DNA from 2 places in the Mesorhizobium yinganensis genome. Region 1 is predicted to be linked to the other one. Evidence: predicted binding sites of a transcription regulator. Region 1 holds the regulator's gene; the other holds the start of a gene.
What was found. Region 1 encodes LexA, which represses DNA repair genes until DNA is damaged. Its sites were predicted from a motif close to TGTTCNNNNTGTGTTCNG; they were not measured.

Region 1 (3,406 bases):
GCATGGGCCAGCGCGTGATGATCGCGATGATGCTCATTCCAGAGCCGCAACTGCTGATCGCCGACGAGCCGACCTCGGCGCTTGACGTGACCGTGCAGCTCCAGGTTCTGGCAATTCTGGACGACCTGGTTCGCGAGCGCGGCATGAGCCTGATCCTGATCAGCCACGACCTCGGCATGGTCTCGGCCTTCTGCGACCGTGTGATGATCATGTATGCCGGCAAGGTGGTCGAAACCGTCAAGGCGAGCGAACTGCATCAGGTCCAGCATCCCTACGCAAAGGGCCTGCTCGCTTCCTCGCCGCGCCTCGGCGACGACCGGCCGGAACTGCCCGTCCTGCAACGCGATGCGAGCTGGGCAAGATGACCGCGCCGATGATCGAGATCGACGGACTAGGCATCAGCTTCGGCAAGGGCGCGCGGCGGCTCAACGCAGTCCGCGATGTGTCGCTATCCATCGCCGAAGGCGAGGCGTTCGGGCTGGTTGGCGAGTCCGGATCAGGCAAGTCGACCGTGTTGAACGCAGTCGCCGGCCTTATCGGCGACTATTCCGGAACGATCCGCATTGGTGGAGCCGTTGTCTCGCTTTCGCGCAGCCATGCGCAGCGACGGCTGATCCAGATGGTTTTCCAGGACCCCTACGGCTCGCTCCACCCGCGCCATACCGTCGATAAGATACTGTCGGAGCCGGCCCGCATCCACGGGCTGACCAACGTGGAGAAACGTGTCGAGCGCGCGCTGGCCGATGTCGGGTTGAAACCCGAACATCGCTTCCGCTTCCCGCACCAGCTCTCCGGCGGCCAGCGCCAGCGCGTGGCGATCGCCCGCGCCATTGTCCTGGAGCCCCGCGTTCTTCTCCTCGACGAGCCGACCTCCGCGCTGGACGTCTCGGTGCAGGCGGAAGTGCTCAACCTGCTCCGTCGCCTGCGGCGCGAGCGCGGCTTCACCACCATCATGGTCAGCCACAATCTGGCGGTGGTTTCCTACATGTGCGGTCGTCTGGCGGTGATGAATCGCGGCCGCATTCTGGAGACGCTGGCCAGCGCCGACCTTGCCGCCGGACGGTTCGACCATGCCTATACGCGGCAACTGTTCCGGGCCAGTTCCGGCTACGACCGGGAGCTGCTGCAAGATCTCTGGGAAGAGGCCTGAAATCCACGGTCTTCTCGGAGGCAACCGGCCAAGTCTCGAGAGAGTCAGCGCTGGCGCTCGATTTTGATATCTTGGTTGCCCGCCTCTTAACCCGATATTTAACGGTTGCGGAACACAACTGGAACAGATAGTGTTTTGTTCTGGTTTTGTTTTGGTGCGATTCTTGACGGGGCCGAGATGCTGACACGCAAGCAACACGAACTCCTGCTATTCATTCATGAGAGACTGAAGGAGTCCGGCATTCCGCCGTCCTTCGACGAGATGAAGGAAGCCCTTGATCTGGCGTCGAAATCCGGCATCCACCGGCTGATTACGGCGCTGGAGGAACGCGGTTTCATTCGCCGGCTGCCGAACCGGGCGCGGGCGCTGGAAGTGCTTCGCCTGCCCGATTCGATTGCTCCCGGCCTCAACTCGGCAAAGAAATTTTCGCCGAGCGTCATCGAAGGCAGTCTCGGCAAGCGTCCGGCCGAACCTTCGCGTGCGCCAGTCGCGAGCAATGACGAGGCAGGTTCGGGAATTGCGATACCGGTCATGGGCCGGATCGCGGCGGGCGTGCCGATCGATGCTATCCAGCACCGGACGCATTCCATATCGGTGCCGCCCGAAATGTTGTCCGCAGGCGATCATTACGCGCTGGAGGTCAGGGGCGACTCGATGATCGAGGCCGGCATTCTTGACGGCGACACGGTGATCATCCGCAATGCCAACACGGCCACACCCGGAGAGATCGTCGTCGCGCTGGTTGACGACCAGGAGGCGACGCTGAAGCGTTTTCGCCGAAAAGGCGCCTCCATCGCGCTCGAAGCCGCCAATCCCGCCTACGAGACGCGCATTTACGGTCCGGACCGGGTCCGTGTGCAAGGCAAGCTTGTCGGCTTGATCCGTCGCTACTGATTTTCCGGGGGCGCCGGGACCGCCGGCTTGCGCTGGTAGGGCGGCAGTCCCCGAGACTCGCGCGAGAATGCGCGGTTGCCATGCCAAGGACGATCCGGCGTTGCGATGGCGAAATGCACCTCGGCGGTGCCATCGCTGCCCGAAGGCAGATACACCGCGGCGCTGCCATTCCGAGCAAGCGCGCGCTTCGTGACCACCGCGACGGCTGGGTTGGCGCATTTGAGCGGAATGGTCGCATCGTCGAGAATTATGACGCCGGCAAAGGAACAGGCGATCCGTGCCTCCTCGGGATCGGTTGTATGGATGATCGCGGCGCCGGATGGATGCCAGCCGACGCAGGTTATGTCATCGCAGAGGAAGGCGCTGGATGAATCATCCGTCGGTTGCTGGCCGGGTGAAGAATTCATGAACTCACCCTCATTGTGGACTTCAGTAGAGGCCACCTTCTGTACAGAAGGAAGTCCATCGGATGCGCCGCGGGTGCGGTTGAGTCCATGGTTGGTGCCTTCTTTGCTTCCGACACCTGCGACGATGCTTTCAGCGGACGCCATCGGCGGATTCAGGCCGAAATCATTCGCCGGCTTATGAATTCCGTCCGCCTGGAGCGTTCGTTTCCAGTTCTCGGCCGTGAAGACATTCGGCCGAGGCCGATTCACCGCCATCAGGCCCTCGCCGGTCAGAAATCCGACCAGCCGGCCGTCCTCGGATACCAACACGTCGGGGGTGCGCGTCGCGCCCAACATCAACAATCCGGCGAGCGCGAAAGGCAGTGCGAAAAGCCTCAGCCACGTCGTCGTCACGGTCGCCACGATCAGGGCGATGGTCAGAAGAACCACGGATTTTCCCGATATCAGCCCCACCGCATCGACCGGTGAGCGAGCGGAAAACCATCTCGCGACTTCGATCATCGCCGTGATCCCCTTGCCCATCACGTCGAGGAACGGCCCGTCGAGGCCAAACGGCATAGCGACCGCCGCGAGCACGGCAAAGGGCACGACAACCAGGGATACGATCGGCATGGCCGCGAGGTTCGCCACTAGGCTGAGCGGTGCGATGCGCTGGAAGTGATAGGCGCCGAAGGCTGCCGTCGCCAGGCCGGCGACCAGGGAAGTCAGCAGGAGCCCTACGACAACAGCGCCGCCATGCCGCACGGCAAGCGAAACCAGGCCGCGCCGGGGCTGAAACGATCCGGTGCCGCCGCGCCGTCCCGTCCAGAACGCATAGGCTCCGACAAGCGCTGCCGTTGCCGCGAAGGACATCTGGAAGCTCGGCCCGATAACTTCGTGCGGGGTGACCGCCAGTACGATGATGGCTGAAATGGCGAGGTTGCGCATGGTCAGCGCGGCGCGGTCGAAAACCAGT
Region 2 (3,406 bases), on a different contig from region 1:
TTTTGTCGCGGCTGCATGATGGCTTGGTGCTCGTCGCGGACCGCAATGAGGCCCGTGTGAAGCTCGTGGCCGAGGTGACCGGCGCGCATCCGGTCACTCTCGACAAGGGGTCGGTCGCGGCTCTTCTCGGCGACAGCCGTCCGCTCCGCCATGCGCTCGACGCGACCGGCAGCGTGCCGGCGATCAGGGCGCTGATCGACCTGCTTGCGGGCGGCGGCACGCTCGGGCTGGTCGGCATCGCGCATCAGCGTCTCGATCTCGATCCCAACCTGCTGGTCGAGCGTGAGATTTCGCTGGTTGGCTGCCATGTCTATGCCGACGAACTCGCCGAGGTTGTCGGCCTGCTGCCTTCGCTGCAGCCGCAGCTTCTGCGGCTGATCGATGAGGAGATCGGCATCGACGATATACCCGCCGCCTATCGTCGGCTGCTTTCTGGCCAAAGCGCTGGGCTGAAGACGCTTATCCGCATGACCGGGTTGTCGCGATGACCGATCGCGACGCCTCTGCCTCGCAGGGACCATCGACTGGCCTGCCCGATACGGCGAGCCCGCTCTACGAAAAGGTCAAGGATTTTGTGCTGGCCAACATCGGCAGCGGCAAATGGTCGAAGGACCAACGGCTGCCCTCCGAGAACGAGCTGGTGAGCGCGCTCGGTGTGTCGCGCATGACCGTGCACCGGGCGCTGCGGGAGCTGACCTCCGAGGGCCATCTGCTGCGCATCCAGGGTGTCGGCACGTTCGTGGCGCCGCCGAAACCGCAATCGACGCTGATCGAGATCGCCAATATCGCCAGCGAGATCCGCGCGCGCGGCAGCCGCCATCGCGCCGAAGTGGTGCTGGTTGAACAAATCGCGGAACCGGAGCCGGTTCTGGTGGCGGCGTTCGAATTCACCAGCCGGCAGCCGATCGGGCATTCGATCATCACGCATTTCGAGAACGACGTGCCCGTGCAGCTCGAGGAGCGCTTCGTCAATTCGAACCTCGTGCCCGATTATCACCGGCAGGATTTTTCGCACATGACCACCTACGATTATTTGCAGCAAGCGACGCCGCTGACCGAGGTGGAGCAGGTGATTTCCGCCGTTCCCGCCGATGCCTATGTTTCTCGGCACCTTGCGATTCGGCAGGGCGATCCGTGCCTGCTCCTCCATCGCCGCACCTGGTCCGGGCCGGTCATCGCCACGGTCAATAGTTTCACCTATGCCGGAAGCTATTCGCTCGGCAGCCGCTACGCTCCGACTTTGTCCAACTGAGGCTGGCGAGGAGACGCGACGGCAAAGGCTCTCAATTCGGTGACACCCGGCGCTATTCGACGCTGGTTTCAATCTTTTCCATATCGTCGTCGGAGAGGCCGAAATGGTGCCCGATCTCGTGGATCAGCACGTGGTTGACGATCGAGCCGAGCGTCTCCTCGTTCTCCGCCCAGTAGTCGAGGATGGCGCGGCGATAGAGGGTGACGCGGTTCGGTCCCTCACCGGTCGCCGGGTTCCAACGCTCGGCGATGCCGCGGCCCTCGAACAGGCCGAGCAGATCGAAGGGAGTCTCGAGCGACAGGTCGTCCATGATCTCTTCGGTGGGGAACTCGGCGATCTGGATCACCACCTCGCCCGTCAGCGTCCGGAAATGCTCGGGGAGATGGGCGTAGGCCTCCAGGGCCATGAGTTCGAATTCCTCGATCGAGGGGGAGAGCTGGTCGTGCCAGGCGCGGGTCTGGTAGATGCGGGCCATTCCTAGTCCTTTTTCGGGCATATAGCCTTTTGCCCCGCGTGTTTCGAGGCTTTTGCGTACCGGCCAGTGAAAACCAGCAGGGCAAGGAATAAATTCTTGCCCTGTCTCGCTTGACTCTCTCGTTCCGCTCTGGAATCTATTAGAACATAACAGGAACAATTCCGATCGGATGAACCGACATGGCGTCTGTGGCCGTGGCGCGGGATGTCGTGCGCGACCTGCGTCACAAAATCGCGAAGATCGAAGGCCGGCTGGCCGAGCGCTTCGAGCAAACGCAAGAGGCGGGCGGGAACGGTGTGCTGCGGCGCAAGGTCTCCGGCCCGTCCGTTCTGCGTACGGGTGTGGAGCGCTTCGACGGCGTGCTCGGTGGCGGCTTGCCCGCAGCCGGACTGATCGAGGTACATGCGAGCACGGTTCGCGAAGCCGCGTCCGCGACGGGTTTAGTGTTGGCGCTTCTTCGGCGGCTGCCGGCGCCGGAGGCCGCAGCGCCGCTGCTGTGGATCGGCACGTCGGAAATCTTTCGCGAAGCGGGCAGACCCTATGCGCCGGGACTAGCAGCGCATTTCGGTCTCCGGCCGGAAAATCTGCTCATTGCCGAAGCGGAAAAACTTGCCGATGTTCTGTGGGTTGCGGAAGAAGCGGGACGGCTCGACACTTTCCTCGCCGTCCTCCTTGAAATCCGAGGTTCGGCGCCGGTCCTCGATCTGACAGCGACACGTCGCCTGCATCGTCGTGCGCTGCTGGCGGGCCGCCCGCTCTTTCTTGTCCGCGCAGCTTGCGAACCGGAGCCGACAGCGGCGCCGGTCCGCCTGCTGGTGGCGCCGGCGCCGGCTGCGCAGCGCGCAACCTTGTCGGGTCCGCTTACTGGCTCGATTGGGCCGCCTGCTTTCCAAGTCACCGTCAGCAAAAGCCGTACCGCCATCCCCGCCACATTCACGCTGGAGTGGAACGATGATGCATTCCAGGAAAGACGCGACCAGCCCGCAAAGGATACTGGCGCTGTGGTTTCCCTATCTGCCGACCGACAGGCTGCGCCGTCAGCGCTTCGGCCGGTCGTGGCGTTTCCGTCCCGTGAAGGCGCCGCCGCTGGTGCTGAGCCGTCGCGACAGCAATACACAACGCATCGCCGCGCTCGACGCGCAGGCTAGGGCGCTGAATCTGAAAGCCGGCATGGGTGTCGGCGAGGCACGCGCGATGCACCCCAACATCGAAGCGGTCGAGGCGGAGCCGGAAGCGGACCGGCGCCTCCTGGAAGGGCTCGCCGATTGGTGCGACCGCTATACGCCGCTGGTGGCATTAGACGGAACGGACGGGCTTTTTCTCGACATCACCGGCTGCGCCCATCTTTTTGGCGGCGAGCGTGGCATGATGGACGATCTGCTTTGCCGTTTCTTCCACCAGGGTTTTGAAATCCGCGCGGGCCTCGCCTCGACACCCGGGGCCGCATGGGCCGCGGCACGTTTCAGTGGCGATCTGATCGTCGCTCCCGGCCAAGAGGAGGAATTGATCTCGCCCCTGCCCCTGTCGGCGCTGCGCATCGATCCGGGGATTTGCGGCAGTCTCGAAAGCGTCGGCCTGCGCACGGTCGGCGCGGTTATGGCGGCGCCGCGTGCGCCGCTGACGCGGCGTTTCGGACCTACTTTACTCCTGCGTCTGGACCAGGCGCTCGGCCAGCTCGA

Region 2: a site for LexA is predicted at 1,868-1,885, ahead of ABMA59_RS09345 (ImuA family protein). Genes of this name have one in related genera too.

Annotation. Positions count from the first base shown of each region.
Region 1 covers NZ_JBEBMH010000027.1:75,834-79,239, forward strand. The annotation lists gene ABMA59_RS29940 (ABC transporter ATP-binding protein) at 1-365, shown strand, start outside; gene ABMA59_RS29945 (ABC transporter ATP-binding protein) at 362-1,150, shown strand; gene lexA (transcriptional repressor LexA) at 1,328-2,044, shown strand; gene ABMA59_RS29955 (ComEC/Rec2 family competence protein) at 2,038-3,406, opposite strand, start outside.
Region 2 covers NZ_JBEBMH010000003.1:467,526-470,931, forward strand. The annotation lists gene ABMA59_RS09330 (zinc-dependent alcohol dehydrogenase) at 1-488, shown strand, start outside; gene hutC (histidine utilization transcriptional repressor HutC) at 485-1,252, shown strand; gene ABMA59_RS09340 (metallopeptidase family protein) at 1,305-1,727, opposite strand; gene ABMA59_RS09345 (ImuA family protein) at 1,907-2,875, shown strand; gene ABMA59_RS09350 (Y-family DNA polymerase) at 2,817-3,406, shown strand, end outside.